Regions from separate parts of the Blautia sp. CAG:237 genome, predicted to be linked through region 1. Evidence: riboswitches for the same ligand, from Rfam matches in the RefSeq annotation. Region 1 holds a riboswitch; each other region holds the start of a gene.
What was found. Region 1 has a riboswitch for cobalamin ahead of nikB (nickel ABC transporter permease). Riboswitches for the same ligand answer to the same signal wherever they lie in the genome.
Positions count from the first base shown of each region.

Region 2: it holds a riboswitch for cobalamin, as region 1 does, so the genes downstream of both, QZL69_RS09250 (hypothetical protein) here and nikB (nickel ABC transporter permease) in region 1, are expected to answer to the same signal.
Region 3: it holds a riboswitch for cobalamin, as region 1 does, so the genes downstream of both, QZL69_RS09235 (sirohydrochlorin cobaltochelatase) here and nikB (nickel ABC transporter permease) in region 1, are expected to answer to the same signal.

Region 1 covers NZ_FR886773.1:3,931-13,971, reverse strand. The annotation lists gene QZL69_RS13550 (substrate-binding domain-containing protein) at 1-349, opposite strand, end outside; gene QZL69_RS13545 (ABC transporter ATP-binding protein) at 368-1,339, opposite strand; gene QZL69_RS13540 (ABC transporter ATP-binding protein) at 1,332-2,117, opposite strand; gene QZL69_RS13535 (ABC transporter substrate-binding protein) at 2,135-3,682, opposite strand; partial or broken gene QZL69_RS14125 (hypothetical protein) at 3,685-3,890, shown strand; gene nikC (nickel transporter permease) at 3,887-4,711, opposite strand; gene nikB (nickel ABC transporter permease) at 4,713-5,651, opposite strand; cobalamin riboswitch at 5,855-6,062, opposite strand; gene QZL69_RS13520 (amino acid ABC transporter ATP-binding protein) at 6,612-7,352, opposite strand; gene QZL69_RS13515 (amino acid ABC transporter permease) at 7,349-8,140, opposite strand; gene QZL69_RS13510 (transporter substrate-binding domain-containing protein) at 8,156-8,956, opposite strand; gene QZL69_RS13505 (C40 family peptidase) at 9,298-10,041, opposite strand, start outside.
Region 2 covers NZ_FR886745.1:24,959-34,999, reverse strand. The annotation lists gene QZL69_RS09270 (TetR/AcrR family transcriptional regulator) at 196-816, shown strand; gene QZL69_RS09265 (ABC transporter ATP-binding protein) at 857-1,957, opposite strand; gene QZL69_RS09260 (FecCD family ABC transporter permease) at 1,959-3,023, opposite strand; gene QZL69_RS09255 (ABC transporter substrate-binding protein) at 3,038-4,204, opposite strand; gene QZL69_RS09250 (hypothetical protein) at 4,274-7,492, opposite strand; cobalamin riboswitch at 7,677-7,862, opposite strand; gene QZL69_RS09245 (Ig-like domain-containing protein) at 8,092-10,041, shown strand, end outside.
Region 3 covers NZ_FR886745.1:14,119-24,159, reverse strand. The annotation lists gene QZL69_RS09245 (Ig-like domain-containing protein) at 1-506, shown strand, start outside; gene QZL69_RS09240 (hypothetical protein) at 638-1,255, opposite strand; gene QZL69_RS09235 (sirohydrochlorin cobaltochelatase) at 1,347-2,816, opposite strand; cobalamin riboswitch at 2,950-3,147, opposite strand; gene thiE (thiamine phosphate synthase) at 3,202-3,852, opposite strand; gene QZL69_RS09225 (Na+/H+ antiporter NhaC family protein) at 3,858-5,150, opposite strand; gene QZL69_RS09220 (NUDIX hydrolase) at 5,160-5,663, opposite strand; gene QZL69_RS09215 (manganese catalase family protein) at 6,021-6,644, opposite strand; gene QZL69_RS09210 (spore coat protein CotJB) at 6,648-6,932, opposite strand; gene QZL69_RS09205 (spore coat associated protein CotJA) at 6,929-7,264, opposite strand; gene QZL69_RS09200 (flavin reductase family protein) at 7,395-7,934, opposite strand; gene QZL69_RS09195 (MFS transporter) at 8,066-9,253, shown strand; gene QZL69_RS09190 (biotin transporter BioY) at 9,326-9,877, opposite strand; gene QZL69_RS09185 (mechanosensitive ion channel family protein) at 10,029-10,041, opposite strand, start outside.

The DNA.
Region 1 (10,041 bases):
TTTCCTCTTCTTCACAGGTTTTGATAACGTTTGTAAGCCCATCTGCATATCCGGCAAAAGAAATGATCCCCTCTGCACCTTCTGCTTTGGCTTCTTCAATAAATGCCTTTTCTTCCTCAGAATCTGCAATTTTTCCTGAAAAAATAAATTTTACAGGAAAACCTTCCTGGATGTAATCACGGTAATAGTCCGCAAACATTTCCATCTCCGCAGAGTCCGGATCATATACAACTACACCGATCGTATGAACATCTCCGTCTGAGTAGTCTTCCACATCGGCCCATACAGTGCTCTGAGTGCCGGCAATAAGTGCCGCACTCATCATCAGAGTGAGTATTCTTCTCTTCATCTACTTGCCTCCTTCTGTTTATTTTGTGATATTTTCTACATAAAAGCAGGCAACTTCATGACCCGGTGCAATTTCTTTTAATTCCGGCATTTCTTTTTTGCACTGTTCCGTACAGTGTTCACAGCGGTTCTGGAACGGGCAGCCTACCGGTACATCGAGCGGACTTGGTGCTTCGCTTTCAATGCTTTCAATCTTTTTGGCTGGATCCATATGAACAGAGAACTGTGCTCCGACAAGTGCTTTGGTATATGGATGTTCCGCATTTCCTGAAACATCTTCGCCCGGAATCGTTTCCACGATATGTCCCAGGTACATGACTGCGATCTGATGCGCGAAAGAACGGATCAGCGCCAGGTCATGGCAGATAAAGATCATGCAGATATTTTTTTCTTTCTGCAGACGTACCAGAAGCTCGATGACAGACTCCTGTACGGAAACATCCAGTGCAGAAGTTGCTTCATCACAGACCAGGATCTCCGGTTCCAGAGAAAGTGCTCTTGCGATACTGATCCTCTGACGCTGTCCACCACTCATGTTGTGCGGATAACGGTCTACAAACTCTTCCGGAAGTTCTACCATGCGGAGAAGTTCTCTTGCTTTTGCATCTCTTTCGTTTCTTTTGATCTTTTTGTAGTTCATCAGAGGCTCTGTCAGAATATCCCTGATCTTCATCTTCGGGTTAAAAGATGCCATCGGATCCTGGAAGACCATCTGAAGGTTCTGGCGGTTTTCCCAGGTTTCTTTCTTTGAAAGCCCTGTGATGTTTTTGCCGTGATAAAGAATCTCACCGCTGGTCGGTTTTTCCAGGAAAGTCACCATGCGGACAAATGTAGATTTACCGCATCCACTCTCTCCTACGATCCCGAGAGTCTTTCCTTTATACATGGTCAGGTTGATATCATTGCAGGCAGTCAGGGTTCTTCCGCGGGAAGCAGGGAACTGTTTTACAATATGCTTTGCCTGCATGACGATCTCATGATTTTCAGACATATCGTTTTCCCTCCATTTCCGGAACTGCATCAAGCAGTTTCTTTGTGTAATCGCTGGTCGGGTTATTCAGGACCTCTTCTCTGGTTCCGTGGTCTACCACCTTGCCGTGGTGCATAACGATCAGCTGATCTGCCATATAAGCTGCTACTCCGATATTATGTGTAACAATGATGATCCCTGTTCCGAAATCATCGCGGAGCTCCATCATCTGACGGACGATCTGTGCCTGTGTTGTTACGTCCAGAGCACTTGTCGGCTCATCTGCCAGAAGAAGTTCCGGGTTAAAAGTCATCGCCATAGCAATTCCGACACGCTGGCGCATACCTCCGGATAACTGATACGGATAACTGTTCATGATGTTTTCCGCATCCGGAAGTCTCATTTTGGAAAGCATGGTGACTGCTCTCTGCCAGGCATCTTTTTTTGCCATAGCCTCATGTGTACAAATATATTCTACATATTGGCTGCCAATCTTACGGATCGGGTTCAGGGTTCCGCCACAGTCCTGGAAGATCATTGACATCTTGCTGCCACGGATCTTTCTCCAGTCGCTTTTGGAATTTTTCAGAAGAGATTCCCCGTGAAAGAGGATATCTCCTGAAGTAACCTGTCCCGCTCCGGGGAGAGCCCCCAGAACGGCACGGATCACTGTGGTCTTACCACTTCCGCTCTCACCTACAACACTGATGATCTCACCCTTTTTCATGGAAAGGTTAAAATGCTCGATCGTAGGATCATGATGTCCATACTGTACAGCCAGATCTTTAATTTCCAGCATTCTTACAGTCTCCTTTATTATTCAGCCATCTGCATGTCAGCAGTTACCCAGTAGTAATCCATTGGATACATTACAAGTCCTTCTACGCTTGCTTTGGAGATAAGGAATGTGTTTTCATATCCGAAGAATACAGTAGCTGCATCGTCCATGATCGCCTGCTGGATCTTTACAATCAGTTCTTTTCTTGCATCTGTATCGATTGTTTCTGCCAGCTCATCCAGCCATTTGTCTACATCTTCATTTGCATATCCTGCTGTGTTGTTTGCAGATGTGCTGTACCAGTTCTCACGAAGGTAGTTTTCCGGGTCACCTGTGTTTGCAACAAGTACGTTCCAGATCAGGAGATCGTACTGAGAGGAATCACGGCGGTCAAGAAGTGTCTCGTAAGATACGCAGTCAAGTTTGATGTTGATTCCGATCTCTTTGAGGCTTGCCTGAGCTGCCTGTGCATATACACCGAGTTCTGCACGGCTGTCATAGTATACAAAAGTAAGTTCTACCGGGTTTCCGTCCGGATCTTCTACATATCCGTCACCATCTACATCTTTGTATCCTGCATCTTCAAGAACCTGTTTTGCTCCATCCGGATCGTAAGCGTTCTCATCGTTCAGATCATCATAGCCATAATCCAGTGTCGGCGGTACCGGTGCTTTTCCTGGTGTTGCGCCGCCCTCAAGCAGAACGCTTGTGTAAGTTTCTTTGTCAAGTCCACGAAGAACTGCCTGACGAAGTGCCAGATCTCCGAGTGCTCCGTTCTGGTTCATGAATGCATAAGTAGAACGAAGGGATTCCAGGGACTGGATGTTGTAGTTGTCATTTCCGTCAAATTCAAAAACGTTCTCTGTCTTTAAGTTGTAAGCAACATCGATCTCACCGGACTGAAGAGCCATGGAACGTGTTGTCTGGTCGCCAATGATACGAAGAGTTACGCTGTCATTCGGAACATCTCCATCCCAGTAGTACTCGTTGCGTACAACAACGGTATCACCTGACGGGTCAAAAGACTGGAATGCATACGGTCCTGTACAAACTGGTCCTTCCATTGCGATGTTGGAGTTGTCAATGCTGGTGTCCATGATCAGGAACAGCGGGTCTGCCAGACATCCTGCCATGTTTGCGTTTGCTCTGTTCAGGTTGAATATGATGTTCTGTCCATCAACTTCAATGCTGTCAATATCAAAGAACTCCGGTACACGGTTTGACATTTCGATGGTACGCTCCAGAGATGCTTTTACAAGCTCTGGTGTCATATCGTTACCGTTTGAGAATTTAACGCCCTCACGAATCGTAAATGTCCATGTTTTTCCATCTTCACTGTTGGTCCACTCTGTTGCAAGACATGGTACCATGTTTCCTTCTTCATCAAACCTGGTAAGACCCTGGCCAACGCCGTAACGGGAGATAACCCAGCTGAAGTACTGCTCTGTCGGCTCCAGTGTATCAGCGAAGCTTGTTACACCGATCGTCATTGTTCCTGCTGCAAATACGGATGTTGGAACGAGTGCCATTGTCATGAGACCTGCAAGTGCTGCTGCACAGACTTTTTTTGCGATTCTGTTTTTCATATATTTTTCTCCTTTATTTTTCGGTAGTTTACGATACCTACGAATTGCTCCGTTACCAAGTAACTTTCGCAATTCTACCCTCTCTTCGCATATCGCGGGATTATCATCCCACTTTTATGCTCATATCGGGGCGGGTTCCAAGATTCTTCATCCACTTATGAGCAAGCTCATGTGGATTCAGCTCTTTTCACCCTGGTATCTGTGTTAGTCCTGTCTCGGGTCAAGAATATCACGGATACTGTCGCCGAGCATGTTAAATACGATTACTACGATTACGATGGCGATACCCGGTGCGATCATAAGCCACGGTGCTTTTGCCATATAAGTTCTTCCTTCATTCAGCATCAGTCCCCATTCCGGTGTCGGTGCCACGGCTCCGAATCCCAGGAAAGAAAGAGATGCAAGTTCAAGCATCATGGTTCCCATATCTGCCGCTGCTGTTACAGTCATGATCGTCAGCATGTTCGGGAGAATATGTTTCCATAAGATTTTGAATGTGCTTGTGCCGTTTACGATCGCGGCTTCCACATACAGATTACGTTTTACTTTCAAAACCATACTTCTTGCCAGACGTGCGTATTTTGTCCAGCTTACCGCTGTGATCGCGATAACTCCGTTACGAAGGCTTGGTCCGAGCATACCTGCAATTGCGATAGCCAGGATCATTCCCGGGAAAGAGATCATCATATCTGCGATTCGCATGATCACCTGATCGATCCAGCCGCCAAAATATCCGGCAATGATTCCAAGGAAAGTACCTACAACAAAAATCGTTGCCACAAGGATCAGGGTAGACACCAGTGAAGTTCTGGTACCATAGATCACACGGGAAAGAAGATCACGTCCGAGTTTATCAGCGCCAAGAGGGTATTCCGCACACGGGGCTTTGAGTGAATCGATCATCACTGCTTCCAGAGGATCCTTCGGTGCGATCCACGGGGCAAAAACTGCCACGCCTACAACAGCGAGAGCCAGAATAAAGAATAAGGTAAACTGTTTGTGAGCCAGGAAAAAATTCTGTTTCTTCAATTTACTTAACCTCCTTTATTCTTGGGTCCAGATAAGTATAGGACAGGTCAACGATGATATTGATGACCATGTACATGATCGCGATCATAAGTACGTATGCCTGTACCATCGGGTAGTCACGACAGGCGATCGCCTTGATCGCCATGCTTCCCATTCCAGGCCAGTTGTAAATGATCTCAACAACTGCTGTTCCTCCGAGCAGAGAGCCGAGGGAAAGACCAAGAAGTGTTACAATAGGAAGCATTGCGTTTGGAAGTACATGTCTCCAGAGGATCACGCTTTCTTTGATCCCTCTCATTCTGGCTCCAATGACATAATCCTGTCTGAGTTCTTCCAGCACTGCGTTTCGTACCTGTCTGGTATATTTTGCAGACATGGAAAGCGCCAGTGTCACAGACGGCAGGATCATTGCCTTGAAATCAGTCGTACCTCCTGCTACGTTGATCCAGCGAAGCTGCACTCCAAAGATGCTCAGAAGAATCAGGCCGATCCAGAAGCTCGGGATAGATACCCCGAAAAACGTGATTCCGCGGATCAGATAATCCGGCCACTTGTTCTGATATACCGCGGAGAGGATTCCGCATGGTATGGAGAACAGGATCATCAGAAGAAGCGCGAAGAGCGACATCTGAAGGGTCGGCCAAAAACATTTCATCAGTTTCTCAGTTACAGGAACTTTAAATGCATATGAAGTTCCCATGTCTCCGGTAAGTACTCCTTTTACCCAGGAACCGTACTGCACCAGAAACGGCTGGTCAAGGCCCAGTTCATGTCTCGTCTGTTCGAGAAGTTCCGGTGTCGGCAGGTTACCACACTCTGTCAGCATGATCTCCGCCGGGTCACCTGGTGAAAGGTAAGTAAGTCCAAATGTAAAGAAACTTACACCGATCAGAACGATCAGGATCTGCAGAAGCCTTTTTCCAAATTGTTTTTTTGACATTGTTTCTCCTTCCTACATTGTAGAGGTTTTGTTACTGTTTACTTCGTTCACAGTATCAGCGACTTTAACTGGATCAGATTCAATTTTAAAAATGGCAGGGGAAATACACCTTTGAATAAAAGCGCAGAAAAAAACATCCGTAAACAACATAATACGGACGTTTGCACACAAAAAAACAATGTTTCCTATCTACCGTAAGAATCATATCTGATCATCCATAAGCAGGTCTCCTGACTTAAGATCTTTGCTCCAAAACTCCTTCCCAGACTGGCGACTGCCACTCCAGTGGATTATGTTTCGCAACTCCCTATCACAGTGACGGGATCGTACCGGAATTCGACCGGTTTCCCTTTTAATCCGTGTATGTAAAATAAAAAATATTTTACTGGAACTTATAGAGGCTGGTTCAAAACCAACAAATGTTATTTGATTTGCTTTTCAAGCATATATTATATTTTGTGTGTTGTCTAGTTTTTTTTTGCTGGATATTGTATTTTTATTAAAACAATGTTTCATGGGGACTTCCCATGTGCCCGCGATTTACATTGGCATGTAAGAAGATTTTCGTATAAATAAGCGCAGACTTGCACGGTTGCCCCATGAGTCTGCGCTTACTTATGTTGTTGGTTTTTCTGTATAGTTCAGATTTGCACCTGAAACTAATCAATCCTACGTATTCTATTGTTCTACCTGCTTCCGCAGTATCACATACTACGGGCCCGTCAACATCACGCCTTCGACGTGCTCGCGGGAACCCCAGTTCTCGCAAGCTCAAGTTCCCGCGCTTTTCGCGTCAGCGAAACAGCCTTAAACAGTTGACGTCAACCCGTTCCGTCTTGATGCACCAGGCGTGGCCAAAAAGGGGGAGTCTGAGGGGGACAATCGGCCTTCGCAACTATGAGATCGTCCCCCTCAGGGTTTTCTTATTTGCCAAACAGCCGCCCCGCTGGGCAGTTCCCATCAGGAATTTCTGAAACGGCTCAGAAATTCCTTCGTCTGTTCTTTCTGTGGATCTTCAAAGATCTGCTGGGAAGTTCCCTCTTCCACGATAACTCCATCGCCCATGAAGATCACATGCTTCGCCACATCTCTGGCGAAGGCCATCTCATGTGTGACGATGATCATCGTCAGACCATCTTTGGCAAGGGTTCTCATGACTTCCAGAACCTCTCCGACCATCTGCGGGTCGAGGGCGGATGTCGGCTCGTCAAAGAGCAGGATCTCGGGTTCCATCGCAAGGGCTCTTGCAATCGCTACCCTCTGCTTCTGTCCACCGGAAAGCTGTTTCGGCTTTGCATTGATGTATGGGGCCATGCCGACTTTTTCGAGATACATCATTGCGTTTTTGTGTGCCTCTTCTTTGCTTTTTTTGAGGACTTTTTCCTGTCCGACTGTGCAGTTTTTGAGAACTGTCATATTGTTAAAAAGGTTAAAGTTCTGGAACACCATGCCGACTTTGGAGCGGTACTCCGGAACGTTCACGTGTTTGTCCATGATGTTTGTTCCGTGGTAGCGGATCTCGCCGGATGAAGGTGTCTCCAGAAGGTTCATACAGCGCAGCAGTGTGGATTTACCTGAACCGGAAGGTCCGATGATGCAGGTAACATCTTTCGGTTTTACAGAGAAATCAATGTCTCTCAGGATCTCATGTGTTCCGAAGGATTTTCCCAGGTGCTGCACTTCCAGGATCGTTTCACTCATTCTCTGTTGTCCTTCCTTTCCTTATAAGAATACATACCACTTGTATGTGTCAGGGTATCTGCGGTTGCCAGGTCGTAGTTGTCCGGTCCGTCCATCTTACGCTCGATCACGCGAAGGATCCTGGAACAGGTAAAGGTCATGATAAAGTAAATAACCATGGCAATTGTGAAGGACTCAAAGTATGTATACAGTGCACCTGCCACACCTTTGGTCGTGTAAAAAAGTTCTACCGTACCGATGATGGAAAGTACACAGGTATCTTTGATGTTGATGATCAGGTTGTTGCCGATCTGCGGCATGATGTTACGCAGTGCCTGTGGCAAAATAACATTGATCATGGTCTGTACATGTGTCATGCCGATCGCCTTGGCTCCTTCTGTCTGACCCGGGTCAATGGAAAGGATACCGCCGCGGACAGTCTCTGCCATGTATGCACCTGTGTTGATGGATACGATGAAGATCGCGGCAAACCACATGGACATATTGATATTGAACAGGTATGCACTACCGAAGTAGATAAACATTGCCTGTGCCATCATAGGAGTTCCACGGAAGAACTCCACATAGCAGGCAAGGATAAATTTCACGATTTTGATCAGTACCTTCTTGGCTGTGGAATCGTTTTTGTCTACCGGGATCGTCTGCACGATACCTACGAGAAAACCGATGATGCATCCAAAAAGTGTTCCGACCAGTGCCAGCCACATGCTGACTCCGGCTCCCTTCGCGAAAGAGGGACCATATTGCTGAAGAAGATATATGATTCTTCCTCCAAAACTTTCAGGCAGCATTTTTCTCCTCCTTTATGACTCGCTGGACAGTGGCTGAACTGAGATTGCTTCGTCCATCATATCGTTGAAGTCGTCTTCTGTCATCTCGCTTAAAACTCCGTTGATCGCATCTTTGAGTTCATCGTTTCCTTTCTTGAGGGAGATACCGATGTTGATGTCCTCGTCAGATACTTCGAATTCTCCGTCTGTTCCTGTGAAGTCAAGGAGTTTGAAATCCGGGTAAGCTACGCAGGCAGCTTTTCCTGTAGGCATATCTGTTACGACTGCATCACATTTACCGGATTCCAGAGCTACCAGCATTGCCGGTGCACTTTCCTGTGCTGGAAGGATGTTTCCGTCCGGGATCTGCGGCAGGCAGGAATCATACCAGATGGTATTCTGCTGGGAAGTAACTGTTGCTCCTTTGAGGTCTTCTACACTTGCTGCGTCTTTATAGTCTCCATCCCCTTTTACCAGAGTGATGATCGATGCATAATAATATGGATTTGTGAAATCAACCATCTGCTGACGTTCTTTGGTGATGGACTGTCCTGCGATAACACAGTCAACCTGTCCGGACTGAACTGCCGGTACGAGGGAATCCCAGTCAAGTTTGACGATCTCAAGGTCGTAACCAAGTTCGTCTGCGATCTTCTTCGCCATCATAACGTCATAACCATATGCATAGTCGGAACTTCCGGAGATCTGCACTGCTCCGTTGGAATCATCCGGCTGTGTCCAGTTGTATGGAGCGTATCCGCATTCCATTGCAACTTTGAGGGTCTTTTTGTCAGCCGCGCTTACACTCTGTACGCCAAATACTCCGCATGTCATAGATGCTGCTACGGCTGCTACTGTCAACATTCTCCACATTTTGCTCTTTCTCATTTTCGTTTCCTCCTGAAATATATATTTTTCATCCATATGTCCTTGCGGAACATATCACCGTGTTGAATAAAGCAGATGGGACTGCTTTAAAGTAAAAAAAAGCGCACGGAACTATGAAGTGCCCCGTTGCGCTTTATGCCATTTTAATACTTTATCTTTGGAAAGTCAACATTTTTGTTTGCCGGGGGCACCCGGCAGTGGCGCATTTGTAATGCAAGACCGCCCCACAAAACAAAAAAAACGGCAGTTTTTACACCACCGTTTTTATGCATACATTTTATGAAAAATTATGACGGTCTTCTTACAGAAAGAATAGTCCTATAAGTAGCATCATTACTAATCTTAATACCATCCTGGGAGTTAGACGCATGTACAATCTGTCCATTACCCATATAGATTGCAACATGTCCACCGTAGCAGATCAGGTCGCCTGGCTGGGCATCTGCGTAGGAAACTTCGGTTCCCCAGTTCTGCTGCTCGTAGGATGTTCTCGGAAGGCTGTAGCCAAACTGTGCATATACACTCTGTGTAAATCCAGAGCAGTCCGCACCGCTTGTAAGGCTTGTTCCACCCCATACATACGGGTTTCCGACAAACTGCAGTGCATAGTCTACGATAGAAGAGCCAGAACCACTGGATGAGCTGGAAGAACTGGATGAAGTATCTACATCCTCCGGATTTACAGTGTTGTCACTGTCGATCACATTGCCATATTCATCATGTTTTACACCGTCGCTGCTGTCAGATGTGCTCTCGTCATCACTGCTGTCGGTGTTTTCGTCATCAGAAGAGTCTTCACTGTCAGAATCCTCATCCTCTGTGCATCCATCATCTTCTGTATACTCACCATCCTCAGAAATCTCTTCCTGATCTTCTTCATCAGTATTCTCATCATACTGATTTTCCTGATTTTCCTGCTCCTGTGCAGCCTCTTCCTCGGCTTCCTGTCTTGCAGCTTCTTCTGCAGCAGCTGCCGCTTCTGCCTCTGCCTGACGTCTTGCTTCTTCCTCAGCTGCAATTCGCTCTGCCTC
Region 2 (10,041 bases), on a different contig from region 1:
GACTATCAGTCATTTTCTTTTCATCATTAAGAGTTATATACCAAAACTGACTGTTAGTCAATATACGATTATGCGAAAGTGTCCAAAAACCAACTTATTTTTTTCATTGTGTTGATTGGTCCGTAATTAATATTGACTTCTGGTCATTTTTGATTATAATAAAGCACAAAAGGTATGGTCAGAAGGAGGGATTTTATGGGAAAAGTAGAAGTAAAAAAGCAGAAAAAGAAAGATGCGCTGTTCAATACTGCATTCGAGCTTTTTACCACCAAAGGCACCAACCAGACGACCATCTCTGATATCGTAAACAAAGCAGGCGTCGCCAAGGGGACCTTTTATCTTTATTTTAAAGACAAATATGATATTCGAAATAAACTGGTATCACACAAGACCTCGGAGCTTTTTTACCAGGCTTACCGTGCCGTGATCGACCAGGAGATCACAGGCTTTAGGAATCAGCTTCACTTTATGATCGATTTTATTCTGGATGCCCTGGAAAGTGACTCTCCTCTTCTGATGTTTATTTCCCGCAATCTTTCCTGGGGTGTCTTTCAGGCAGCTCTGGATGACAAAGTTCCAGACGAAGATCTTGTATTTTATGATGCGTATCTCGGACTTCTTGAGAAGGATGAACATACGTATGAACATCCGGATATGATGTTGTTTTCGGTGATCGAGCTGGCAAGCTCCACCTGTTACAGCTGTATTCTTTATCAGCAGCCGGTTTCACTCAGTGAATATAGGCCGTATCTGCATCGGTCGATCGATGGGATACTGGATAGTTATACCCATGACGAACCACGGGGACGGAGTTAATAGCCCTGAAGTGCCATATAACTCCGTCCCCGTGATTCTGTCATCTTTTTTCAAGTTTTTTATCATTCTTTGCTTTTTCGATCAACTCTGCGATTCTGCTGTTCGTTTTCCCCACTGTTACTCCGGCATCAATGACTTTTTCACAGGAATCCACCAATTTCATGGCTTCTGCAAATGTCTCATCACTGATCTCCTCAAACGGCTTCTCTGTCACAGTCCGTACAGCGAGAAGGCGTGCCAGCTGATAGTCGATGTCATTGGTATAGAGAATCCCGGCTGCAAATGGGATATTTTTTCTCTGCAGTTCTCTGTAAATTGGGATTCCGGTTCCACCGCTGGAGATGACCAGGGTCTTTGGTTCTCCTTCTGGTCTTGGAAGTTCCAGGCTTCCGAAGACCGGGTCAAAATATCCATTGTCAATTCCATAAAGATCACGGATCGCTTCTTCCTTAAAGATCGTTTCCGGTTTTCCGTAATGTGCAATGCGGTCGCCTTTTACGCAGATGATCTTGTCGGCCACTTTTTCAGCCAGATCGATCTCATGGAGCGACATGATCACGGTGATTCCTTTTTTCTTTGCCATATTTCTGAGGATTGAAAGCAGTTCCAGTTTGTAACGCACATCCAGGAATGAAGTAGGTTCATCCAGAACGATGATCTCCGGTTCCTGACAGATTGCCCTTGCCAGGAGAACTCGCTGCCGCTGTCCGTCACTGATCGCGTTAAAATCACGGTCGCCAAGTTCCTGTGCATGGACTGCTTCCATCGCTTCATCAACCTTCTGCTCATCTTCCCTGCTCAGGATTCCAAGCTTGCCGGTATATGGATAACGTCCGGTAGCCACAATATCATGGCAGGTCATAAGTTCCGGTTTCATACGGTCCGTCAGGACTACCGCCATCTTGGTAGACAGGTCACGGAAAGACAGCTTAGAGAGATCTGCATCTGCGATCTTTACATTTCCGGAAATGATCTTGAGCTGGCGTGTGATACTTTTGAGGATCGTGGATTTGCCGGCACCATTCGGTCCGATCAGTGTCACGATCTCTCCTTTTTCGATTCCGATACAGATGTCATGGATCAGGGCTTTTCCGTTATAGCCGACTGCCAGATTATCCATATTTATATATTGCTCTGCCATATCACTGTTTTCCTTTCTGACGTTTCAGCATCATTGCGATGACAACCGGCGCGCCAAAGATTGAAGTTACGGTACTGATGTTCAGTTCCAGCGGTGCAAATGCTGTTCTTGCGATCAGGTCACTGAGCATACAGAAGACTGCTCCTCCCAGGAAGGTTCCCGGAATGACGACCAGTGGCCTGGAAGTATTCAGTGCCTGTTTTACCAGATGTGGAACTGCGATTCCCACGAAAGAGATCGGACCCGCAAAAGCAGTTACTGTAGCCGAAAGGATACTGGACAGAAGGATCAGTGTCACACGAAAGACCTTGATATCAACGCCCATGCTCTGTGCATAAGCTTCGCCCAGCTGATAGGCACCGATCGGTTTGGAGAGCATAAATGTCAGTGCGACTGCAACAGCTACGATCACTGCTGCAATATGTACATTACTCCAGCTCATACCGGAGAAACTTCCCTGGGACCAGCCATGAAGGTTTACGATATCGGAATCCTCTGCAAACGTAACCATAAAATCCGTGATCGCAGAGCAGATATAACCGATCATAGTTCCGGCGATCAGAAGTGTCGCCATATGTTTGATGCGTCTGGATACCAGAAGGATAAATCCTGTTGCTATCAGAGATCCGATAAAAGCGGCAATTACTAATGTATAGGAAGAAACTTTGTTGAATTTCTCCAGAAAATAGATCATTGCCAGTGCTACGACCATTTTGGCTCCGGAAGAAATACCCAACAGGTATGGTCCGGCGATAGGGTTTTCAAAAAAGGTCTGTAACAGAAATCCGGAAAGGGACAGTGCACCGCCCAGGATCGCCGCCATCAGAAGACGCGGCATTCGGATCTTCCAGATAATATTGTATTCTGTCTGTGCACCTTCCCGCAGGAAAATGATCTTCAGGATACGTGAGACCGGAATGTTTGTCGTTCCGGTATTGATGTTTAATATCAGAATTGCAAAAAGTGCCGCTGCAAGTACTGCAAATACTGCTGCGTAACGTGAACGCCGCCGGAAGTTTTCCATGTGGAAGGTTCCGGTGCCCTCACCTGTCTGTGCTTTCATCATGTTTTCTCCTGTATTTAATCAATTTTTGTCATAAAGGTCATCTGGCTCGCATCTCCGCCGGTGAGCATCAGATGAATGTCTGTGATCATATTTCCTACAATGTCGGTTGCCTGGTAGAGATATTTGCCGGCACACCATACATTGCCTTCTTTGACAGCCTTGAAGTCTGCAAAAAGTTCGCTCTTCTGCAGAAGGTCATCCACGCTGTTAATCGGATCATCAATCGTTCCATTGTATACCAGATAATCCGCATCGATCGCCTGTGTATAAAATTCTTCCATCGTCATCGGCACGGAAGAACGCTTTGTTTCTTCCTCAGAGTCCACCTGTGTCGGAACGTAACGACCGCCTGCGATCTCGATCATCTTCGGCACATAGTCGGATGGTTTTCTTACGACTACGGAGCCATCTGTATTAATATAGAAGAAAGCGACTGTTTTTTCTGTATTTTTGAAATCTTTCAGATCAGAGATGATCTTTGCCTGTTCGTCAAAGAATTCTTTCGCCTCATCTCTCTTATCAACCATTTCTGCATAAACTTTGATCCATTCGGTACGTCCAAGCGGATGGTTTTCGTAACTGGAACGGTCTGTGAATACAGGGATTCCCATCTGCTCGATCATCTCCTGTACCTTCGGGGTGTGAAGGATCATCGTTGATTCAATTGCCAGATTACATCCGGAATTTACGAGAAGTTCATAATCCGGCTCACTGTATTTGCCGGCAAAAACGATGTCGCCGTTTTCCATTGCCTGTTTTGCCGCATCAACATACCATCCAGATGCCTGGAGGGAAGAAAACTTGATGTCATCCAGTGCGTCCAGGGAAGAAAAAAGAGACATTGCAGATGTCGCTGCCAGGTAAATATTATCCAGCGGCTTCTGAAGCACCACGATATCCTCATCCAGTCCGTCAGGGGCACTCTTTCCTTCCGGTACCAGAAGGAACTGGCCGCTGTCCGGCACATCGATCAGAGTATAGTCATCGTTGTAATAGTATATATGGAAGCATTCTGCAAACTCATTCTGCATTTCTGACTGAAAAGTCAGGCCGGGGATCTCCGGTGCAGAGGAATCGTTATCTGCTGCTTTTGTGCTCACGGACAGGCTGAAAATCCCCATCATGAGAAGGCATGCTGCCATAAGCGGCAGCCACAGTTTTCCTGTACTTCTTTCTTTCATATTCTTATTTTATCCTCCGATTTTTATATACGGGCGATCCGAAGACCGCCCGCTCCCATGATTACTGTGTTACTGTTCTGTATCTGTATTTTCTGTTGTATCTGTACTTTCCGATGTGTCTGAGCTTTCTGAGTTATCTCCGCTATGTCCGCTTACAGCAGCTTCATAAAGTTTGGACGCTTCCTTCTCACATCCGAACAGAGCCCCATATACTTTGCTCCACTCATATTTTGCAAGGACATCCTTCTCATCTTTGGAACGATCCAGGATCATCGGGATCTTGAGGATTGCAAGTTTTTCTGCAAAAGCAGTCATTTCCGGATATTTCGCTGCGATCTGGTTTTCATCGCTCTGTGCATCATCCGTCTGTTCTGCATCAGCAGTATCTTCCGTACTGTCGTCCCCTGTATCCTCTGCTTTCGCTGTCAGGATATCGGACGGTACGATCGCCAGTTTGCATTTATTTTTTACAAGTTCTTTCAGGTCTGCTTTATCATAAGTGCCTGCTGAAATGATATCGCCTTTTCCAATGGATTCTTTGATTGCAGCGATCTTGCAGTCGTCTGCTGTCGCAGAAACCGCAGATACATTTTTGTCTGCACCGATCTTATCGATCATTTCCAGTGCCACGTCAGAAGCAACATATGTCTTGTCCATCGGAAGCTGGATCACAATAATGGATTTGTCGATTCCTGCCGGAATCTGATCGGCTTTGTCCTCAGGAACAAGAAGGTAGCGGATGACTTCCTGCTTATAAAGTTTTGCGTAATCCTGTTCTGTCGCTGCGTTCTCCTCTCCATCCGCACTGGAAGTCTTTGCTGTACTTTCTTCATTCGTGCCGTCTGTGGAAGTCTGTGCCGCGTTATTCTGTGTAAGATCCACACTGTCCTTGCCAAACTCATCATTCAGAGTGATCTCAAGCACGGTCATATCGTTGTTGTAATAATGGATCTTGAACATTTTGGAATGTTCCAGTTTCAGGGAGCTCATATATTCCAGACCTGTGATCTTTGGCGCCGCATCATCCTTGTATACGGTGCCAGCATCTGTCTCGGCTTCCTGACCGTCTGCAAGCTTTGTGGAATTTCCTGCTGCCTTTGCAGTCACACTGCTGCCACCGGAACTCTTACTGCCGGAACTGCTGTCCGGGATATCCATGCCGAAATACAGAGTATATTCAATCTCGTACGGCTTGGACATCGCTGTTGTACAGCCTACGACTTTATTGTTGGCATTCAGCTGGATCGGGATCTTGAAGGTACTGTATTTGTCCCCTTGATCTACCGGATCATACTGGTTTCCACTTGCTTTCACATAGATCCATTTGCCACTGTTGAATGTCACATACGCCCATGCCTGTCCATCTTCGACGCTGATCTTGTCGCAGGTAATATTAAGGCCATGCGTACCTGTTCCACCTGACCAGGAGAAAGAGAACTGATCAGAGCCATATTCCCCATCCTTTAAGCCACCGGCAGAAGAATCTACCTGGCTTGTCTTGCCATCTGTATTTGATTTGTAGTTATTTGTACTCGAGCTGCTTCCACCGGATCCACTGCTTCCGCCGGAACCAGTTGAACCGCCGCCAGAACTGCTTCCATTAGAACCACTTCCACCGGTGCTGCCTCCATTGGAACTGTTGCTGCCGCTGGAACTGCTTCCATTGGAGTTACTTCCATTGGAACTGTTATTTCCATTAGAGTTATTCCCTGAATTATTTCCGTTCGAATTATCATCTTTGGAACCATCTCCGCCAGTTCCGGAATTGCTGGTATCTACGTTGAATTTCAGCGTATGGTCATACCACATTTTATCCTTATCACCAGCCTCATAGTAACGATGAGAGCGCGCAGCCAGTTTCGTATCTTTGTTCAGACCTTCCAATGCAAATTCATAGGTATATTTACCCTCTGCATCAACTTTGTAGGAAATCAGCTTGCTGTCTGCCGCCTTCAAAGCCTCTTCTTTGGTTCCAAGAAACAGCCTGTCGTATCCTGTTCCACTCAATGTGATTTTTGCAGTAACCTTACCATTCTTGACCGTAATCTCACATGCATTGATCTTGAACATCGTAGCCGTACCAGATACATGTGTCACCGTGCCTGTATAGGTTCCATCCTTCGGAATATCACTGGATGGTGCAGAAGTCGGCTTCGGTGTGGCTGTCGGCTGTGGTGTGACTGTCGGAGTGGCATCCGGTGTGGCTGCACCGCTCTTTGTGATATGGATAACGTATTCAATATCATGCGGCTCTGTCATGGCGATCGTCGTTCCGGTGATCGTCATATCTGTATTTAAAGTCACCGGAATCTCAAAGTAAGAACCGCCTTCGTTACTTGCAGGCTGATATTCTTTGCCGTCCACAACCAGTTTCGTAAAACTGCTGCTGCTGAATTTGATCGTTGCATAGGTCTGACCGTCTTTTACAGTAATCCCTTCACAGGTGATCTTTGTTTTTCCTGTACCGCCGCTGAATGAGAAATCATCTGCTTTATACGTACCATCTGCCATGGAAACGGCATCTGCTTCTGTCTCAGCAATACTGTCTTCTGTCGTATTGTCTTTTTCCAGACTTTCAATACGATAGTCCTCGGCTGCTGTAGTCTGCTCTGCACCAGTCTCTTCCAGTGCTCCGATCTGCCAGAGAGAATCAGAATCGCTGTCTGAACTGTCTGAGCTCTTTGAAATCATTCCTTCGCCGGAATTATCTGCAGAAGTATTTTCTTCTGCTGTCGGTACTGTTTCAGAAGGTTCTGCTGTATCCGTTGTTTCCTGTACAGGTGTTTCTGATACTTCAGACGGAAGCATAAAATACAGTTCTTCCTCTGTATACCAGCTGTCATCCTCTGTATTTCCCGGGACATAAGCCGCTTTTTCACCAAGGTACTTCGGGTCGATATAAAACAGATAATGATATCTGCCCGCTTCATCCAGAGAGCCCTCAATTACCGGTGTGCGGTCTTCGTCTGTTCTGTTTCCGATATATACTCTGTTATAAGTTGTATTGGCAGAGACAATCTCGATCAGAATGGAATCATCCTCTGCATACGCTTTTTTGTCTGTTATCTGAAGGAATTCTTCTCCTGATGATACATCGTCTGTGTTCTGCTCTGTTTCGCCCGCATCAGTTTCTTCTGTTTCCTGAGCTGTATTTTCATCAGATTCTCCTGATGAGTCTTCACTGCTTTCCTGCGCCGATGCATTTTCTGCTGATGCCATGACCGATGCCTGTGGTGCAGCTGTTATACTCAATGCAAGGAATGCAGCGAGAAATTTTTTCGAATGCATATGCCTCTCTCCTCTTATAAAACGCATTTCTGTAAGTATCTCATATAGGATTTTTCCTCTTACACTGCAAAAATATAAAGCCTACTCTCCGATCCAGATGAGTAGACTTCAGTCGCACAAATAAAACATCCTTCTTTGCATAACCGGATGTTTCGTTTCTGTGAAATTCTGCTTTCTTCGGAAGCTTTTCACTGATTCTCCAGCAGGTTTCCTGACTTGCAGAGTATTCTAAGATCACGCCTTCTCACACAACTTCACATGCAATGGCTTCTGCAATCCTCTCTTACGCTTACAGTGACCGGATCGTTCAGGATTCGCACCTGATTCCCTATTATCTGTCAGTGACAGCACTGGAGTTCCTATATTCTGCTTTATTATAGCAATATATGCATCCTAGTGCAATAGTCTGAGCCTGATTTGTACTGCCAAAAATGTGCCAATATGCACAGAAAAAGCAGTGTTTTTTTCTTGTTAGCATTTGTTATTTTTAACAAGAAGTGATATGATTAATAACAGAATGTAATTCGCGGGACATTCCAGTTGCACAGGGCATCCTTCATGATGCCTCAATTTTATTCAATAATAAGGAGATTATGAAAATGAAACAAAGAAGTAAAATTCTGACAGCATTGTTTCTCAGTGCATCACTGGCAGTTACTCCGGCAGCTTCAGTCTCAGTTCTTGCGGAGGATCTGGATTTTGCAGCAGTCGAAGAAATTGACGTAGTACCCGAAGAAGAAATTTCTGATTCAGAAGAAGTTTCCACTTCCACAGAGGATTCTGTTTTAGCGGCCGACATTACGACAGAGGATTCTGACCTGACAACTGATGAATTTACAGCAGATACATCTACCTTCAGTACGGATGAAGCAGATGTATTTACATCTGGTGAGACATCTGAACAGGATGTCTCAGAAGCCAGAACTCATTCTATCAAAGTTTCTGTTATCAACAGTTCAGGGGTTGCTTCCGGCATGTACGCTATGGACAGTGCTGTTGTCACCAGACAGGACGATGGCACTTATCTGGTAAGAATGCACCAGACAAGCGTAAACAGAAACTACATGGCTCTCACAGATGATAAAAACAAAGCAACCAATCATGAGGTTGACTGGTATGTTGCTGGTGGAGACGACGGCTACTGGTATACCATTCCTGTTGCCAGTCTGACAGATCCCCTCTATGCAAGTTTCAGCTATACCAAAAATGTAAATGCAGGCAAAGCCTGGGGAAATGTTCAGACAATCACCTTTGATGTCAGTTCCATGGCAGAAACCGAAGAAAGAGATGCAGTTGCATCCGATATCAACAAACTTCCGGCTACAAACGGTCCTGCTGATTACACATCTGTAGATGCAGCTCTGGCCACTGTTCCGGAAGACCTCTCCATCTACACTGATGAAACAGCTGATGCTGTAAGAGCTGCCGTTGCAGCAGTTAAAAGAGATTATACTATGGCACAGCAGGCTGATGTTGACAAGATGGCACAGGCCATCACCGATGCGGTCAATGCTCTGGTCAAAAAAGCTGTAGAAGAAGCCAAGACTCATTCCATCAAAGTTTCTGTTACCAACAGTGAAGGTGTTGCTTCCGGCATGTATGCCATGGATGATGCTATCGTTACCAAGCAGGACGACGGCACTTATCTCGTAAAAATGCATCAGGCAAGCGAGAACAGAAACTACATGGCTCTCGTAAATGGTACAACGGCAGACGACATAGCTGCTGCTACTCAGCACAAGATTGACTGGTATGTTGCGGATTCTTCCTACTATTATACCATTCCTGTTGCAAGCCTCAGTGATACTGTTTATGCAAGCTTCAGTAAGACCACAAACGTCAACAAAGGCTCAAAATGGAGCAATGTCCAGACCATCACTTTTGACACCACCTCCATGGCAGATACTGACAAGAACGATGTTGATGCTTCCGGCATGAACAAACAGGCTGCCCTGGATTATTCTTCTGTAGATGCTGCTCTGGCAACTGTTCCTGAAGACCTCTCCATCTATACAGACGAAACAGCCAATGCTGTTACTTCTGCCGTGAAAGCACTTAGCGGTACATACAAAGCTGCAACACAGGATGACGTTGACAAACTGGCCACCGCTATCACCGATGCGGTCAACGCTCTGGTTGAAAGAGGACTTCTCACTGTTACAAACGAAACATTAATGTTTAACGTTGAAAAAGCTATTCTCAGAGACGGCAATCTCATCCTTACCCTTCACGGAACAGGTTATCATTATCTGTACAAAGGTACTTATGAAGAAGCTGTTGCAAATGGTGATAACAGAGACAACTGGATCGCCGGTGAAGAAGTTAACGGTAAATGGCAATTTACTGTCCCTGTAGCAGAAGGCGAGACATACCTTCCGATCGTAGCTATCTCCAACAGCTACCTTACCAAATATGAAGAAGGCAAGAACTCTCTGGAAAGAGCTTTCTATCCTCGCCAGGCTGTGATCGATCAAGACGCTGCTACTTTAGTTACCGGTGATTACGATCATACAAAAGATCTGACCGTTGACAACAGCGTTAAGATGTTC
Region 3 (10,041 bases), on a different contig from region 1:
TTGCAGCTGCTCCTTCCCGCTACATCACAGCAGGCAAAAGAGTACAGCTCAGAGCTACAATCACTCCTTCCAATGCAACAAACAAAGCAGTAACCTGGAAATCCAGCAATACCAGAATCGCAACTGTCAGCTCTACCGGTATTGTAACCTTCAACAAAAATGCAGGCGGCAAAAAAGTCACCATCACAGCTACTGCAAAAGATGGCAGCAAGAAATATGCAAGAATCACCCTTGCCTGCATGAAAGGTTCTGTAAAGAGCATCAGGCTTTCCGGAAAAACTACCGTTACCAACGGTCAGTCCACAAAAGTAACCGCAGCCGTTACTTCTCAGGGCGGAAGCGCAAACAGATCACTTGCATGGTCTTCCAGCAATACAAAACTTGCTATCGTTGACAAATACGGTAAAGTCAAAACCATCAAAGGCAAAAAAGGTACAGTTACCATCACTGCCAAAGCAACAGACGGATCTGGAAAGAAAGCAACATTCAAGATCCGCATCAAATAATATCCCTCAGTTTCACTGATCGATATTACTACATAAAAAAATATCCTGGCGGGTTCAGTTATGACACTGGATCCGTACAGGATATTTTTATTGTACTGCATATTTGGTTATCGTTTTGTCCAAAGACAATTTTATTTCTCTGACGCTTCTTTTGTATCGTCTGTTGAAGTGTCCTTCGTCTCTTCTGTTGCTGCTGTCTCATCAGATTCTTTCTGAGGATTGGTGACTTTTACCTTATGGTCGTACCATTTGTTTTTCTTTCCGATCAGGGCAAGGTCAAATTCTTCGTCAATAGCTTCAACCGGAATATCAAAACCATAAACTTCTTCTGACATTCCATCGCTGTATGTAACAGTATCTGTTGTCGGCTGGAGAAGTTCTGCACCATCTTTCTGTGCATCCTCTGCTGTTCCCACAAACAGATTTACGATATTTTTGGAAGCCAGACTTACATGAAGTGTCATCTTACCGTCTTTGACTGTCAGGACTCCCTTGCCATCGTTTGCTTCGTTTACATGGAACATTCCGCTGTCTGTGTCAAACTCAGCACTGTAGGTGCCATCTTCCAGAACTGCATCCTTTGCATCGTCCTTCTTATCGGTTGTATCAGCCTTGGCATCATCCTTCTTGGCATCTGCTGTTGCTGTAGAAACTGACTTGACTTCTGTTTCTGCCAGAACCGGCGTAAAGCTTCCAAGCATAAGTGCTCCGCTTAATACGCATGCCATCATTGCCACTGAACGTTTCATAATATTTTCCTCCTGCTTTTACAGGAAATGCCCGGAAAGACCTAGATCCTCCCGGGCAGCCCCGTTATCTTACATAAAAACTGTTTCTTTATTATTCTGCTGCTTCTTCTGTAGTATCAGCTGCATCGTCTGTTGTTTCCTCTGCTGCTGCATCATCAGAAGCTTCTTCTGTGTCATCTGTTACTTCTGCTGCATCATCAGCTGTTCCCAGAGAATCGATAGCATCTTTTGTATGTGCTACATACAGATCCTCAACTGCTGCGACTCTCCCAAGACCTTCGATCTGGCAGTCAACACTGTCAAATGCTCCGGATGCCTCGAACTGGCTCTTCCAGGAATCTTCATCATCACCAGCCATATCGTTGTTTGCATGGTCACCAGCTACAACCATAAGCGGACGAAGAACAACTTTCTTGAAGCCTGCATCTTTAACCTTAGCGATAACTTCTTCGCATGCGGTGTCTTCCGGCTCACCTTCAACAGTTCCGATGAAAGCGTTTGTGAATCCAAGGTCTCCCATCTGTGTCTGCATCTGATCGTATGTTACGTTTGCTGTATGAGAAGTACCATGTCCCATGAATACAAATGCTGTTCCGTCTTCTGCGGCTGCTTCCATGCTGTCATATCCTGCTACCTTGCAAGCTTCATCTGTGATAGCCTGTGCAACTGCTTTCTTGTCGTCGTTGATCACAGTAGCGTCATCACCAACTTCACCAAGCATTGGCTCTGCGATTGCTACAGATTCGAATTTGTCTTTGTAGTTGTCGATTACTTCTACCATCTCATCGTACTCAGCACCATGCATCAGATGTGTAGGCTGAACAACAAGGTTCTTAACTCCGTTTGCTACTGCACGGTCAAGAGCCTGATCCATGTTGTCGATTGCTTCATCATCTCTTGCCTCTACATGGTTGATGATGATCTGTGCTGTGAAAGCACGTCTTACGGACCAGTCCGGATAAGCTGCTGCCAGAGCATCTTCGATTCCTTTGATATCCTGTGCACGGCTGTCGTTGAAGGAAGTACCAAAGCTTACAACAAGAAGTTCGTTCTCACCGATCTCATCCTGGTTACGCGGATCATCCTTGGAAGCATCGCCTGTGTCACGTCCGAAATATTCCGGGCTTGCTTCTTCGCCTTCTACCAGTTCTTTCTGTGCGTCTGTCAGAGCATCCCATGCTTCTTTGGCTGCCTTGCAGTCCTCATCTGTTGTGTCATTTCTTTCCTGAACGTAGATCTTGTCGATCAGTGCTGCAACGTTGTCTGCTGCTGCCTGGTCATCATCAGATGCCTCTGCTGTATCGTCTGCAGCTTCTGCGTCATCTGCTGCTGCCTCTGTTGCAGTGTCCTCTGTCTTGTCGCTCAGTAGTGCAACGTCATCTGCTGCTTCTGCGTCATCTGCGTCATCTGCTGCTTCTGCATCATCTGCATCATCTGCTGCTGCCTCTGTTGCAGTGTCCTCTGCTGTGTTGTCAGAAGCCATAACTCCTGCTGTACCCATCATAGATACAGTTGTGATCGCTAACAGTATTGCAAGTGCTTTTACAGTTTTGTTTTTCATGTTTTTGTCCTCCTTTGACATTACAGTACGAAAACTGAACAGAATCCTGCACACAAAAAAAGCCCTCAAAAAAGGGGTAAGTGGTCTATCAAAAAACGGTACGACCAATTACTCGTGATCTGGAATCCTATATTCCCGTACCAGACAACAGGCAGGTTTCCTGACTTGCCGCTCAACATATGGTTCTATCTTCCCAGTTTCCCAGTGATCATGCTTAATGCATACAGAACCGTACTCCGTGCTTACAGTGACGAGATCGTACAGGTTTCTCACCTGTTTCCCTTTTAACCTCATGAACAATGCCCTCGGCACCTGTTATCTTCTTTATTCAATTTTCTATACAGTATCATATTTTTTGACAAATTACAATACATTTGGGCTATTTTTAACAAAATATATCGGTCAGCCTGCTCATCTGTGCTGTTTTTGCTGCCGGATCTTCCGCTGCAAAGATCCCCGAGATCACGGCTGCACCGTTGACTCCGCTGCCCTCAAGCTGTGAGACATTTTCGCTGTTGATCCCGCCGATCGCCACGACCGGAATACTGACAGAGGCTGCGATCTTCTTCAGTTCTTCCATGGAAAGATATTTGGCATCTTTCTTTGTCGTGCTGCCAAAAACCGCCCCTGTTCCGATGTAATCTGCTCCGGCTTTTTCGGCTGCGATCGCCTGTTCAACAGTCTTGGCTGTCATCCCGAGGATTTTGTCCGGTCCTATCATGGCACGGATGTCTCTTTCCTTAATGTCTGACTGACCGACATGTACACCGTCCGCGTCCATTTCCAGCGCGATTTCCACACTGTCATTCACCACAAAGGGGATATTGTATCTGTGGCAGAGTTTCTGAAGTTCTATGGCTTCTTTTCTTGTCTCCTCTGCACCCAGTTCTTTTTCTCGGAGCTGAAGGAAGGTTGCCCCGTTCTGGATCACCTTTTCGCAGACAGAAAGAAGTGTCTCGTCTTCTTTCAGCCAGCCTCGATCCGTAATGACATAAAGTTTCAGCGCTTTTGCTATCTGTTCTCTTGTAAATTTCATCTTTCTTATCCTTTCTTCCGAATTCCATCCAATACCCTGCAAAGCGGCAGCAGATACAGGAAAAACGCGAATAAAATACTGCTTTGCGGTGCACCGACTGCTATAAGCGGAACCGCCCCCGCGATCGACCATGGGATCATTGGTGCGAGGATCACGACACTGTCCTCCAGGTCATTCGCAAACCGTTCTTTGTCTCGTTCTGTTCTGGCGCAGAGCTGCTGTGTCAGCATGATCGCAAGTGTCTGGTTGCAGGCGATCGCGCTGGCTGCTGCTGATGTGAGCAGGATCGCAAGAAACGGAAATGTTTTCTGTGCCAGAGACTCTACTGTTGTCTGGATCCCGTCGAGGATCCCTGTCTTCTCAAAAATCCCTGAATAGGATGAGGAAAGACACACGATCGCACCGACTCTCAGCATGGAAACGATCCCTCCTCCATCCAGCATGGAAGCGATCTCTGCATTTTCGCTGTGAAAGCCAAAGATAAGGATGTGCGGGAGTTCCATAAGCGGCATCCCCTGTATCCAAACGCATAAGACAAGTGCCACGGCAATGCTTGCAAGCATGGAGATTTTGACTCCGAGCTGCGCCACGGACAGGGTCAGAATCACCAGTGCCGGCAGAAGTATCCACCAGACGATCCGAAATTCCCGATGAAAAACTCCGGTAAGATCCGGCAGTTCCTGTGTATGGGAAGTCCTCATTCCGACCATTGTATACAAGATGCAGACCAGTACAAAGGGAATCAGCGCACTGCGGACCATATTTCGGATGTTTCTATAAATGCTGGTCTCTGTCAGTTCTGACACAAGAAGGGCGCTGGTCGAGACCGGTGAACAGCGGTCACCAAAAAAGATTCCCGAAAGGATCGCACCACCGCAGAGCCACGGAGATACCGAAAGGACAGATCCCATCGTCGCACAGACAACGCCTACTGTTGCCGCCGTCCCGAACGAAGTTCCGGTCAGCACCGAAACCAGCGAGTTCAAAAGAAATACCATCAGAAGAAAAACCGATGGTTTTATAAAATGGATCGTATAGCAGATGATCGCCGGGATCGTTCCTGCCTGTCTCCAGAGTGCGGTCAGCATTCCGATCAGCATAAAGGTGATCAGGATGTTTCTGACTTTCCAGATTCCCTCGCCCGCCATATGCAGGATCTCTTTTACTGAAAAGCCTTTTTTCTTTGCATAATAGCCAAAGATCACGAAGCCTGCCAGTAATGCATATATAATAGAAACATTACATACAATACACAGAATAAGGATGCCGCAAAACAGCCCTAATACTGCAAATTCCATGGCAGCCTCCTACATCTCAAAGGCTTTGCGGATGCTGTCGTAATGGAGGAATTTACCTTCTGCTGCAAATGCCTGGATCTGTTCCAGAGTTGCAAACATATGTCCGTCTGTCTCCTCTGTCTGCAGTGTCAGGTCTTTCTCGTCAATGTCCATGACGAAACGGTAAACGTCTACAAAATAGTTGTCGCCCTCGCCCGGATTTTCTCTCTTATAAGTAAAAAGATAACCGCCTTCTGCGTTTCTCGCATCCAGACCAGTCTCTTCTTTTACTTCACGGAGCACTGCCTCATAGGAGTCCTCTCCTGCCTGTGCCGCGCCGCCGGAAACTTCCCACCAGCCCGGAGCCCAGGCTTTTGTCATAACTCGTTTAGTGATCAGGAATGTGCCGTCCGGTCTTGCAACAACGCCAAGCACGGTCAGATGATACTCCCCGTCTTTCAGACACCAGTCGTTTCTTTTCATTGTGCGGCCTGTCGGCTGTTTATTTTCATCGTAGATATCCCAGTATTCCATTTATCTTTCTCTCCCTGTCTGTCTTTTTTGTCCCTGCTTCTACTGGCGGGGATTTTTTTCGGTTTTATTTTACCAGAGTAAAGTGTAAATGACAAGGAATTCAGATTTATAGCCTGGAAAAACATGGTTCAAAATCTGGCAGTTCTTCCTTTTTAATGCTCAGGCAGTTTATCGGCATCGGATTTAACCGGTTATTCATTTTCCGGGGCAAAACTCTATTATGAAGACATTTTGCCTTGGAATAACTTGTGAGATGCTATGTTTTATTAAGGAAAAATGGCGCCAGTTATAAGCCCAGCACCATTTCTCACTACATTCTAAGCCTGGTGTCAATGTGCCAGACACTTTTTATTTCATTCAACTTTTACACGAGGCTTTACATGGATTGTCGAAACTTGGGTTAAATGCGTAGAAATTCTTGGCATCCAGTTCTTCCTGAATGCTTCGGAGAGCTTCCCCAAACCGCTGGAAATGAACGATCTCCCTTGCACGCAGGAATTTAATCGGGTCGGCAATCTCCGGAATGTCACGTACTACGCGGAGAATGTTATCGTAAGTCGAGCGGGCTTTCTGTTCGGCAGCAAGGTTTTCGAACAGATCTGTGATCGGATCACCTTTACTCTGGAATTCGCACGCATTAAACGGAACACCGCCCGCCGCCTGCGGCCAGACACCAACTGTATGGTCAATATAGTACGGCCCGAAACCGCTCTTTTCAATCTCTTCCATTGAGAGGTCGCGTGTGAGCTGATGAACGATGGTAGAGACCATTTCGAGGTGTGCGAGTTCCTCCGTACCGATGTCATTTAAGACGGCGGCAGCCATACGGTTCGGCATCGTAAATCGCTGGGAAAGATAACGGAGAGATGCGCTGACCTCCCCGTCGGGACCGCCATATTGGCTTAGGATATACTGTGCGATCTTTGCATTCGGAGTCTTGATATTTACCGGATACTGCAATCTTTTTTCATAATTCCACATAGACTATCTGCACCCTCCTTCCTGCTCCCATGGGAATGGCTGTTCCATCCATTTCCAGGTGCTGCCGTCTGTCTCCAGTGCATCATCGACAGTGAGAGGTCCATAGCACTGGGCGTATTCTTTCATCAGTTTCCTGCGCTCGGCGGCGCATTCCTGATAAAATGCAAGTGCTTCCTGACAGCATGGATGCGTGTCGAGATAGAGAAGAATGTCGTTGACAGCAAAACTGACCTCATTGATCCGCTGAAGGAGTTTTTCTTTTGGGGTGCACTGATTCGGACACATCATCGTCTGCCACCTCGCTTTCCGCAAAATGGTTTGCACAGATCAGGGAAAACTGTTCCAACATTTAAAGCATAACCAAGATCATAAGTCGTCGAAAATTTCTGACAGGGTACATATGCCATCGCGATCTGCATTTCATCAATATGCGTATACATCTCAGGATCTCTGGACGATGCAGAAGGCATGCGGCAGGATGGGCATGGTGCGGACGGTGTTCTCGAGTTTCGCGGTGATGGACGGCAGGAACATGGCTGGTTTCCCATCATTTCACGTGCCATACCGCAGGTTGCATTATATGGGCGGCCACAGGGCCGGGATGTCTGATAGATTTCCATAAACAAGACCTTTCAGAAGAGCTCTTTATATTTTATGTTCTGGCAACAGAAAAGTGCATCCTTTCAGTCCTTAACTCAAAACAGGGCATTTCCCATTCTGATATGAGGAAATGCCCTGTTGTAATTACCTTTACTCTTCAATAATATATGCATTTACGATCTCACCATAATATGCCACATGGGTATCTCTGTTGGAGCCGGTAAATGTGCTGTCTACATTCTGTGGATAGAATTTTCCCTGGTCTTCTTTGGTCATTGCGCTGATGTCCTGGGTCTGTTTGTAGACTACTCTGCATTCCAGAGTCAGCGGAAGTTCCTTGATTCCAGGTACGGAAATGGTTTCCGGTTCTTCGTAAGTAAGACCGAGTTCTTTGGCTTTGTCCACATCTCTTCCTGATTTGGAGCCGCAGAATGTAAGGATTTTCTTTGCGCTGTCGTCTACCGGGATGTTAACGGTGAATTCGCCGTTTTTCTCGATGAGGCTTCTGGTGAAGCGGCTTTCTCTGATGAAGGTTACGAATACAGGTTTCGCCCATTCGATACCAACCATTCCCCAGGAAATTGTCATGGAGTTTACTCTGTCATCTGCCTTGCCTGTTACCAGGACACCAGATTTCACTCCTTTGAGGATTTCTCCCATATGTTCATATACGTCTATTTTTTTCTTCATAATATGAATTCCTCCTGATCTGTCTTTGTTTTCTGCTATTAATCATAAAATAATGACCGCTTTTTGGCAAGCTTTTTGTTCTCTGTTGTTGTATAATAGAAATAATTATTCATACATAAGGAGATTTTATCATGTCATCTGCCAAAAGCAAAAACCTCACGGGATCTTATTCCTGTATCCAGGCTCTGTACTGGATGTATTTCGCTGCGATCATGAGTTTTTCCGGATTTTTCCTTTTGGGAGGGGGATTTTCCAATACTCAGATCGGCATCATCGCCGCTGTTGCCGGCATTATGTCTGCACTTTTGCAGCCTGTGCTCGCGGGTTACGCAGACCGCCCGGACAGCCCATCCCTCAAAAAGATCATCCAGATTCTCTATGTCATCCAGCTGCTTCTCGGAATCGGGCTGTTTTTTTCCAGAACGCTTATCCTGACCGGACTTCTCTACGGGATCAGCATCGCACTGCTGCAGCTTATGACTCCTTTCATCAACGCGCTCGGTATGGAGAGCATCAACCAGGGTCAGAAGCTGAACTTCGGACTTGCGCGTGGAATGGGCTCTGTCGCCTATGCAGTCATCTGCTATGTGCTCGGGATCATCACCGTCAAAGCCGGCGTGCTTTCCATCCCAGCTTCCGTGACGATCATCACCGTCCTGTCACTTGGCTGCCTGATCATCTTTCCTTTCGTCAAGACACAGAAATCTGCCCAGACATCATCCGACAGCAAAAGCCTGGCAAACCCTCTTCTGTTTTTCCGGAAATACAGACGTTTTTCACTGGTACTGATTGGCTGTATTTTTATCTACCTCAGTCATGTGCTCCTGAATAACTTCAATTTCCAGATCGCACAGGGTAAAGGCGGAGGAAGTGCAGAAATGGGTACTGCATCCGCGATCGCGGCAATGTGCGAACTTCCTACGCTGTTTCTCTTTGGATATATCATCAAAAAGATCCGCTGTGACCTCCTGGTCCGTTTCGCGGGGATCTTCTTTGTGCTGAAGGCGCTGGGGACTTTCCTTGCTCCCGGAATTTCCATGTATTATGGAGTTCAGGTTTTCCAGATGCTCGGCTGGGGACTTCTGACTGCGGCTTCTGTCTACTACGTAAACGCCATCATGGAACCGGAAGATGCCATCAAAGGACAGGCGTATTTCACGATGACCTATACACTTGGAAGCGTGATCGGTTCCTTCCTCGGAGGTGCGCTTATTGACTTCGCGAGAGTCAGTTCCATGCTTCTGTTCGCAACAGTCTCTGCACTCTTCGGTGCCGTGATCGTATTTATCTTTGCAGAACGTACACCTCTTAACAAATAAACGCTTCATTACCATATATGAAACAGCCGGAACATATCATCCGATACGCTCCGGCTGTATTTGTTTTATTTTTTATGCTACGTATTTACGCAGTTTTCGGGAAAGCACATAGGCAAGTGCGATCTTGATAAGATCCGGGATGATGAACGGAAATACACACCATCCAAGGGCTGTTACAAGTCCTACCGGTCCGTTTGCTTTGCCATAGACTACCATGAACCAGGCGGTTCCGAATGCATAGCATACGACCAGTGCTACGACCATGGACACGATCTGCATAATGGATTTCTTACCAGGAAGTTTCTCCATCGCCCACATCACAAGTGCGGAAAATAAAAATCCGATGATATATCCGCCTGTAGGTCCCGCCAGGACTCCGATCCCACCGGAAAAGTTTGCGAATACCGGGATTCCTACTGCACCGAGCAGGATAAATACCAGAACAGATAAAGTTCCTCTCTTGCCTCCCAGAACACCTGCTGCGATAAAAACACCAAATGTCTGTAATGTAAACGGTACTGCTGCCGGAATGGAAATCCAGGAACAGATTGCCATGATCACTGCAAACACTGCAATGTAAACAATATCATATGTTTTGCTTCTTTGAACTGCCACCGTACTCATCTTGTCCTCCTCGTGATAAACGTTACTGTTCACAGTAACTGATAAACAACTGTTTTCACAGCTTCTGTAATTTCTGTGCATTACTTTACCACAGGAAAGTTCAGATTGTCAACCTATTATTTATTTCCAGTTTACGTTTTCTCATAAACAGCTATTTGCGTGGA